One region of the Bacillus cereus group sp. N8 genome, then DNA from elsewhere that is predicted to be linked to it. Evidence: riboswitches for the same ligand, from Rfam matches in the RefSeq annotation. Region 1 holds a riboswitch; each other region holds the start of a gene.

Region 1 (3,290 bases):
GGTCTTGTCGTTATTATCTCCATTTTCATTTCTGTTCGTAACCATTCAAAGTATTCGAAACAAGCGACGAATAGCTATCCAACAGATCAAAAACAAATGCTGCCATAATTAATAATAATACCGCCCGATTTACTTCGAGCGGTATTTTTTATTTTTCTATTTTCCAATTGACCATCGTTTCAGTACTATTTACTCTTTTCATATGTAATTTCTCTAATACACGAATGGAGCTATAGTTATCAAGGAGTGTCTCCGCTATAATCGTTTCCACTTCCCCTGTTTGAAAAGCCCATTTCATTAATTCACTAACTGCTTCTGTTGCATACCCTTTATTCCAATATTTCTCAATAAATCCATAACCGATTTCTACCCTATGTTCCTCGTTTGGTTTCCCTTTAAATCCTATATCACCTAGAACAACATCATCCTCTTTCCGAATAACATACCACGGGCCCCACGGTAATAAAGACTCATCTTGTTTTACATTTCCTATATGTCCTACAATATGCGGGCCGCTATTGTAGCCTTGATTTTTCGCAATTTGAATCCATTCTTCCGTACACGGTACTATATGTAATCTTTCCGTTTCTAATTTCATAATAATGTCCCCTTTTCAATTAAACAATATTTCAATTTTACCAAAAATAAAAAGAATATTCATTCTATTTATCAGATTTATACTTATTTTTTGAAACAAATGTAAGGAATAATCCTCTTTTGATAGTTATGTCGAATTATATTTTCTGAATTTTCTTTTAATTTTAAAGGGTTTTTCATTATTTTTTGCGAAACATTTGTATAACAATTTTTTCTTTGCTTATTGCTACATAACAGTAGGTTCGGGTGGAGTTTTGCAAGCGTTTCCTATACAATAACCGATATTTTTTGACTTTTCCTAACAAAATTCCTTGCAATATATTCAGAAAATCATTACAATTGCCATATATTAAAAATCATAGCAATGAATAAATCCTCATCAATCCGATGAGGTAGAGGTTGCAACTTTTAAGAGTAGAACGGCCGAGACACAGAGAATGTCACCGACTCTGTTTGAAAGGAAAAGTTGCCGAAGTTTATATTTCATCTCTGGAAATATGAGCTGGGGCTGTCTCCGAAAGGAACAGAACTGTCACGTTTACAAAATTACCGTGTAGACGTGGGGTGCTATCTTAACGGAAGGGTATGATGGGGGTGGTTATTTGTGAAACGTTCCGCCTAATTCTTTTGGCGGTTTTTTGTATTTTTCTCCCCCGCTCCTTCCTATCTTACTAGAAAAGGAGTGTTGAACATGAATAGCGCAACGAATCAAGCTACCTCTAAAAAGCAAACTACACAAGGACAAGGTGAATTAAAACGCGGATTAAAATCTCGTCACCTTACGATGATTTCTCTCGGTGGTACAATCGGTACCGGATTATTTCTTGCCAGTGGTGGTGTTATCCATTCAGCTGGTCCTGGCGGTGCATTAGTCGCATATGCCGCAATTGGAATTATGGTTTATTTTTTAATGACAAGCTTAGCAGAACTCGCAGCTTACATGCCTGTTACTGGATCTTTTAGTACGTATGCAACAAAATTTGTTGATCCATCACTTGGCTTTGCACTTGGATGGAACTATTGGTATAACTGGGCGATTACGATAGCGGCGGAACTCGCAGCGGTAACATTAATTATGAAATTTTGGTTCCCAGATACCCCTTCTCTTATTTGGAGTGGACTTTGCTTAGCTATTATTTTTCTCTTAAACTATTTATCTGTTAAAGGTTTTGGTGAATCTGAATATTGGTTCGCACTTATTAAAGTAGTTACTATTATTATCTTTTTAATTGTCGGCTTTATGATGATCTTTGGAATTATGGGCGGCGAAGCTGTCGGTTTTAAAAACTTCACTGTTGCAGATGCACCATTTAATGGCGGTATCATGGCAATTATCGGTGTATTTATGGCTGCTGGTTTCTCATTCCAAGGAACTGAATTATTAGGAGTGGCTGCTGGTGAAACTGCTGATCCAGAACGCAATATTCCAAAAGCAATTCGTTCTATCTTTTGGCGCATTATATTATTCTATATTTTAGCAATTCTCGTTATCGGTTTATTAATTCCTTATACGACTGATAGCCTTGCAGCAAGTGATGTAACAGTAAGTCCATTTACACTAGTATTTGAAAAAGCGGGCGTTGCCTTCGCTGCTTCTGTTATGAACGCTGTTATTTTAACTGCAGTACTTTCTGCTGGTAACTCTGGAATGTATGCATCAACTCGTATGCTTTGGGATTTAGCTCGTCAAGGAAAAGCACCAAAGTTCTTAGGCAAATTAGATAGCCGTGGTGTACCTGTTAACGCATTAATCGCAACATCAGTTGTTGGTAGCGTTGCTTTCATCGCTTCTTTATACGGTGACGGTGTTGTATACATTTGGTTATTAAATGCTTCTGGGATGTCAGGATTTATTGCTTGGGTAGGAATTGCTATTAGTCATTACCGTTTCCGAAAAGCTTATGTTGCACAAGGGAAAGATTTAAAAGATTTACCGTATAGAGCAAAATGGTTCCCGTTCGGTCCAATCTTTGCATTTACACTTTGTGTTATCGTTATTTTAGGACAAAACTACGGAGCATTTATGGGAGCATCTATCGATTGGAACGGTGTACTCGTTTCTTACATCGGTTTACCACTCTTCTTAGTACTGTGGTTAGGATATAAATTTACTAAGAAAACGAAAGTAATTCCACTTGATAAATGTGAACTAAAATAAAATAAAATAAAACGAGCAAACAAATTTGTTTGCTCGTTTTTTATTGCAATTCATCTCCCTTCCCTATTGCCACTGTTTTTGCGATAATAGAGGAAATATACATAAAGGTTGGGATTACATGAACATTCGTATTACTAATGAAGCAAAAGCTGCTATACATAGATTAGAACGTGAAGACAAAAAGATTATTCGCATTAGAGGGACGATGACGAACTCTTGTAGCATTTTCGTTGATGTCGATTTAATTTGGGATACATATAATGCGGATGATGTTGTATATGAAGATGCACATCTTATCGTACAAATGGATTCATTCACGACAGATTACACTGGTGATACTGTGAAACTTGATTATAAAACGATAGGTTTTAGTATTACGACTCCTAGTGAGACTTTGGTGTATGGATTGTCGATTAAAAAATAAACATTGTTTTTATCTGACCAATGGGGTGAAAAAATGGGTAAATATGTTCCGTTAAAATTTTTATTCAACAAAGAATTAGCAGAAAAAATGGCTGATTCTATTTCTAAACAT
Region 2 (3,290 bases), on a different contig from region 1:
TTTTCGTTTTTGAAATGGCAATAGCCACATAACACCCCATATTATTTCTAAAAATCCAACTATTTTAAGTATAAAAATACTACTTTCATTCGATCCGATTAACTCAGAAAGCATCTTCAGTTCCTCTGGATGAGTAAAAATCACTTTCGGTACAATCCCTTGATATAACCATACGAAGGCAAATAAAAAGCAAACGAGCCAATACGTCATCGTTCTTCTAATTAACAACTTAGGATGAAGTCCCTTTTCTAACCATAATTTTAAAGCATCAAAACTCCAAGCAGTCGCAGAGCCAAATAAAGGTCGAAAAACATATGAATCTATCACATTTCCTATACGACCAAACCTTGTATCATAATCATATTTCGTCTCAAAATAAATATGTTCTTCATTCGGTGTATATTTCCAATAACCACGCCCGATTTGTATAAGTGATAATTGATTGTCTGTCCAAAATTTTAAAGAAGAAATGCGCTCTCCAGTTTCTTTTCTTACTTCACCTATCGATTCTCCTTCTCCAGCTATTTCAAGTCCGAAACCAATCTTCGTTTTATATAAAAACTTCTGCGGCTCCCCCTCCTTTTTCTCCAAATACGAGATTTCTGTAAAACGTGCATCCCACTCTGTATGTAGGTCCGGTTCTTGCGTATATTTCCATAATTTCTCCATTGTTGTTTTCATTTCTATCGCTACATAAATAGGCTTTTTCTTGCCCATCCTTCCACCTCCCATGCTCTATATTTTTAATGTACATGCAACGAATTTATTTTGCTACACTTTTCACAAACTAACCTTCAAAAAAGATAGAATTTTTAAAAAATATATAAAACACTTGATTCCCTGAAAAATTTAAATTATTATAAAACAAATGTTACCAACAACTTCATAAATCAAACACTCTCGCCTAAAACGTGAGATAGAGGTCGCAACGCTTATAAGTATTCTAAAGGAGACACAGAGATGTCTATGAATTTAGAAGAAAGGAAGTGTTGCCGAAATTGATAAATTTCTCTGCATTTATCAATTGGGGCTGTTTTCGAATAGAAACAGAACTGTCATATGTACAGACATGTACGTGTGAAGAGCTATCTACAAAAAAGAGATATCATCTTTATGATATTCCTTTTTTGGCGGTTTTTTTATTAGCTCCGTTTTCTGTTTCCCTTTTCCTGTAACAGCACCATCCTCACTTATTTGAGATGGTGTTTTTTGTTTTTCTCTCTGGTAACTACAGGAATATTGGGATTTGTATATGTCCTAACCTATTCTTAAAAATGGACGAAAGAAGGAATTCGTAATGGAAACGATTGTACAAAAGTTTGGCGGTACTTCTGTTGGAAGCGTCGAACGCATTCAACATGTAGCAAGCTTAATTATTGAAGAATATGAACGAGGACATAGCATTGTCTCTGTCGTTTCAGCAATGGGAAAAAGTACAGATGAACTTGTCGCACTTGCTAACGCTATTACTGAAAATCCAAGTAAACGTGAAATGGATATACTCCTATCTACAGGAGAACAAGTAACCATTTCACTATTAACAATGGCACTACAAACAAAAGGTTATAATGCAATTTCATTAACAGGATGGCAAGCTGGTATTACGACTGAATCTGTACATAGTAGTGCACGGATTACTGACATTAATACTGATCGTATTCAGTCCTATCTTACTAAAGGCACGATTGTTATAGTAGCTGGTTTCCAAGGAATAAGTGAAGAAAATGAAATTACAACACTTGGCCGCGGTGGCTCCGATACGACTGCTGTTGCATTAGCAGCGGCATTAAAAGCAAAAAAATGTGATATTTATACGGATGTGACCGGCGTATATACGACTGATCCACGTGTTGTAAAAACTGCTTATAAATTAGATGAAATTTCTTATGACGAAATGTTAGAGCTTGCCAATCTCGGTGCTGGCGTGTTACACCCACGCGCTGTTGAATTTGCTAAAAATCATAATGTAGTTTTAGAAGTACGATCAAGTATGGAACAAGAAAACGGAACAATTGTAAGGGGAGAATGTAACATGGAACAACAATCAATCGTTAAAGGTATTGCATTTGAGGATAACATTACACGCGTCACAATTAAAGGGTTAGAACAAGGTGCACTTTCAACAGTTTTCTCTACGTTAGCAGCGGCACATATTAATGTAGATATTATTATTCAAAGTATTACAAATGAAGGAACTGTTCACCTCTCTTTCTCAATCCATTCTAATGATTTAAGAGAAACATTAGAAGTATTGGAACAAAATCAAGAAGCACTTCACTATGAATCTGTGGAATATGAAAATCATTTAGCAAAAGTATCAATTGTAGGATCAGGTATGGTATCTAACCCAGGTGTCGCTGCAAATATGTTCACTACTTTAAAAGAAGACGGTATTCATATTAAAATGGTAAGTACATCTGAAATTAAAGTATCAGTTGTCATTGATCGAATTCACTTAGTAGATGGTGTGGAAGCACTACATCAATCATTTATGGCGAAAATTGAGCCTTTAGTGCAAATGAGCTAATTTCCGCCAGTAAAACTTACAACAAATTATATTAATCTATTTCCTTCCTATATAAATAGAAAGCTGTTTGCATAGTGGAAAGTGAGAAAAAGGTTATTTAGTTTAAAATAAAGTCGTTTGAAAAATAATAAAATTGTTAAAAAATAGAAGCAAGTCGTTCTCTTCAACAATTGGGCAGTTATCTACCACCTAACTTCCTCGCATTCGCCGAATTTTGAGGTGGGAATCTTACTACCTGCAAATAGCGGGATAAATTTTTACACATAAGGAGATAAAGACTATGACAAAAAACAAATTACTAAGAATGGACAATGTCAGCATCGTTGTAGAATCCCTTAATGACGCAATCTCTTTCTTCGAAGAGATTGGCCTGAACCTCGAAGGGCGAGCCACTGTCGAAGGTGAATGGGCTGGTCGCGTAACTGGACTCGGTTCTCAGTGCGTAGAGATTGCTATGATGGTTACGCCAGATGGCCACAGCCGAATTGAACTTTCACGATTTCTCACCCCACCTACTATAGCAGATCATCGGACAGCTCCTGTAAACGCTCTCGGTTATCTGCGTGTCATGTTCACCGTTGAGGACATTGACGAAATGGTATCCAGACTTACTAAGCATGGTGCAGAGCTCGTTGGCGAAGTAGTTCAGTACGAGGACTCGTATCGACTCTGCTACATTCGTGGAACCGAAGGAATTTTAATCGGTTTAGCGGAAGAACTCGGTAACAAATAAGTAAGTGACGTTTTATAAAGTGAAACTTTA
Region 3 (3,290 bases), on a different contig from region 1:
GACATGTTTTTCACCTCTTTGTTCTATTATATATGTTTTATTAAGCAAAAAACGAGCAAATTGCGTTACGCAACTTGCTCGTTTTTCTTTTCGTTATTTTTTTTCTGATCACGATTCATTAATGGATAGAAGGCAAAGCCAATTACGAATAAACCGATTCCGAGAAGGAACGTTTTTATATCGGATGCGCCTGTTTTAATAACCCATAGCGCATAGCAAAGCGCGATCACTGCGACTATACCATCTGTAATTCTTGCCCGCATTTCATTTTTATACGTTTCACCAGTTGCGACTAGTTTTAACTGGAAGATTGGTGAGACGAGATATGGAATGAGGTAGGCCAGTGTTGATACGGTAATAACGAATGTATAAGCTTCTGCAATTGTTCCTGATAATGTTGAGAATAAGAACACTTGCGACATAATGTTTGTTAATCGTAGTGAATGAATTGGACTTCCTTTTTTATTTGTTTTCGCGAAGAAGGAAGGGAAGAAACCTTCTTTTGCTGCTTGATAAGGTACTTCTGAGCTTAATAAAATCCAGCCTAAGATGGAACCGAATAGGGAAGTAAGAGCAAGTAATGCCATAAGTTTCCCACCGCCATGACCCATTGCAGCGTTTAATGCATCTGCTAATGGACGTTCCGAAGCTTGTAATTTATCAACGTGAAGTACACCCATTGTTAAAATTGTAATTCCTAGGTAAATGGCAACTGTAATTAGTAACCCTGCAACTGTTGCACGCTTTACTGTTTTTGGAGAAGTAGCACGATTTGATAAAAGAACTGCTGATTCAATTCCGATAAATGCCCAAAGCGTTGTAAGAGCCGCTAAATTCACTTGTGAAAGGAGACCGTGTGATACGCCTTCTTTATCGATCATCGGTGTGTACCATTGTCCAAACTTTGAAGCTTCGAACGCAAATAACGTAACGACAATGAATAGAAGGAATCCAGTTACTTTCGTTGTTGTTGCTAAGAAGTTTAGTTTCCCAGCTCCGCTTACACCGTTTGTTAATATTAAATGAGTTCCCCAAAGTAAGACGGAACAAATAGTAAATGTAATGAGCTTTCCAACTTCTATATCGAACGAGCCGATTGAAAATAATAGTCGCGTATCTTTCATAATCGGGAAGAAGAGTGATAAATATCCCGCGAAAGATGTAATGATGGCAACGTTACTTGCCCAGTTTGCAACCCAATATCCCCATACCATGCTGAAACCAGCCATTTTCTTTCTTTTTGGTGTTGAGAATAAAGCATATGCATGACTTTGTGGTCCTGTCGTTAAATCAGGACGACGAATTGCTAAATTACCGAAAACAAGAGCTAGCATTAAAACACCAAACCCTGTTGTTAACCAAGCTAAAGTGACACCGAGTGGGCTTGCTGTTTGTGCCAACGTACTTGGCACCATGAAAATACCAGCGCCAACCATGTTACCGACAACGAAAGCTGTTAGTACCCAAAAGCCCCATTTTTTTTGTTGCATAGAAAATACCTCCAAAGTTAGTATAACCAAGTCAAGCGAGGAGATATGTATGTCTTCCGAAGTCAGGAAGAGAAGTCCCAAACAAAACAAAAAAAGCACGTAATTTGCCGCTACATGCTTTCTATCTTATAAGAAACCCACGACATACCTCTCGATAGCTCTCCACAAACGGAAACGTTTGTGACAGTTCTGCACTTATTAAATGCAGACCCAGCAAGCGTGCATGGTGGACACGACTTACTTCGGCAATCATTCCTTTCTCATTTCTTCATCAATGCCACTACATCTCCTGAAATGATACTCTTAATGACTGCAACCTCTACCTCACCGAGATACGAATGAGGATTTAAATATTAAATTAACGTATTTAAGAGTAACAAATGTATTTTTATACGTCAATGGATATAGCAATAATCAGATTATAGAGAAGAGTTTGTGATTAAAAGGGAGAGGGATTATTATGTAATATCGAATTTTCATAATATAATAAATGTTATTGGCGCTAGAAGATTGAGAAGGGGATGAATTATATGTCTGCATGTAATAAAAATTCAGTAATAGGTGTACTAGACTCGGGAGTTGGGGGATTAACAGTTGCGAGTGAAATTATAAGACAATTGCCTAAAGAGAGCATTTACTATATTGGTGATAATGAGCGTTGTCCGTATGGGCCAAGAAGTGTAGAGGAGGTACAATCTTTCATATTTGAAATGGTTGAGTTCCTCAAGCAGTTTTCATTAAAAGCTCTAGTGGTAGCATGTAATACTGGTGCAGCTGCTGCATTGACTGATTTGCAAGAAGTACTATCCATTCCAGTTATTGGTGTTATACATCCGGGAGCAAGAGCTGCAATTAAAGTGACAAAGAAAGGGAAAATCGGGGTAATTGGAACTGTAGGTACGATAAAATCTAATATGTACGAAAAAGCATTACACGAACTTGATACATATTTGGAAGTGCATAGTCATGCGTGCCCGACTTTAGCTACAGTTGTAGAAAATCACTTAGAAGATACAGCATATGTAACGCAGCAAGTAAAACAAGCTTTACTGCCATTAACGAAAGAAGATATAGATACGTTAATTCTTGGGTGTACGCATTATCCACTTTTAGAGTCCTATATAAAAAAGGAGTTAGGAGAGGCTGTGACGATTATTAGTTCTGCAGAAGAAACAGCGATAGAGTTAAGCACAATTTTACAACACAAAGGAATTTTGTCGGACAATCTGAATCCGAAGCATCGATTTTTTACAACAGGCTCTGTTTCATCATTTGTACATATTGCCGAGCGATGGCTAGGGTATCAAATTTCTGTAGAATATGTGAATTTACCTATGGAGAAACAACTCGTGAACTAAATTGTATAAAAAGAAGCTGATCTAAAACTAGATCAGCTTCTACATATAAGATTAAACTAAGTTTAATACAGTTACTTTTTCACGTGTCATAGACTCAAGGCTCTTACGAATACCTTGTGCGCCCATACCTGAACCTTTTACACCGATGAATGGGAAGTGGTCAGGGCCGCGCTCTGTGCGTCCGTTAATTTGAACAGAACCAGTTTCGATTTTGTTAGCAATTGCAAATGCTTTGTTAATGTCTTTTGTGAAGACACTTGCTTGCAAGCCGAACTCTGATTTGTTAGCAATTTCAATTGCTTGCTCATCTGAAGAAACACGGATGATTGGAAGGATTGGGCCAAATGGCTCTTCCCAAGCAACTTTCATTTCTTCTGTTACGTGGTCGATTAATGTTGGGTAAATTAAGTTACGCTCACGTTTGTTACCGATAACGATCGTT

The links. Region 1 has a riboswitch for lysine ahead of JDS80_RS17905 (amino acid permease). Riboswitches for the same ligand answer to the same signal wherever they lie in the genome.
Positions count from the first base shown of each region.
Region 2: linked by a shared signal. The riboswitch ahead of JDS80_RS04410 (aspartate kinase) and the one ahead of JDS80_RS17905 (amino acid permease) in region 1 are both predicted to bind lysine.
Region 3: linked by a shared signal. The riboswitch ahead of JDS80_RS22050 (amino acid permease) and the one ahead of JDS80_RS17905 (amino acid permease) in region 1 are both predicted to bind lysine.

Region 1 is NZ_JAEHBK010000012.1:36,600-39,889, reverse strand. Features, by position in the region: gene JDS80_RS17915 (sulfite exporter TauE/SafE family protein) at 1-108, shown strand, start outside; gene JDS80_RS17910 (GNAT family N-acetyltransferase) at 149-598, opposite strand; lysine riboswitch at 983-1,175, shown strand; gene JDS80_RS17905 (amino acid permease) at 1,289-2,755, shown strand; gene JDS80_RS17900 (iron-sulfur cluster biosynthesis family protein) at 2,874-3,179, shown strand; gene JDS80_RS17895 (DNA alkylation repair protein) at 3,213-3,290, shown strand, end outside.
Region 2 is NZ_JAEHBK010000002.1:69,749-73,038, forward strand. Features, by position in the region: gene JDS80_RS04405 (DoxX-like family protein) at 1-717, opposite strand, end outside; lysine riboswitch at 910-1,096, shown strand; gene JDS80_RS04410 (aspartate kinase) at 1,298-2,527, shown strand; gene JDS80_RS04415 (VOC family protein) at 2,808-3,260, shown strand.
Region 3 is NZ_JAEHBK010000019.1:28,254-31,543, reverse strand. Features, by position in the region: gene JDS80_RS22055 (ABC transporter permease) at 1-5, opposite strand, end outside; gene JDS80_RS22050 (amino acid permease) at 66-1,490, opposite strand; lysine riboswitch at 1,638-1,820, opposite strand; gene racE (glutamate racemase) at 2,021-2,848, shown strand; gene gapN (NADP-dependent glyceraldehyde-3-phosphate dehydrogenase) at 2,900-3,290, opposite strand, start outside.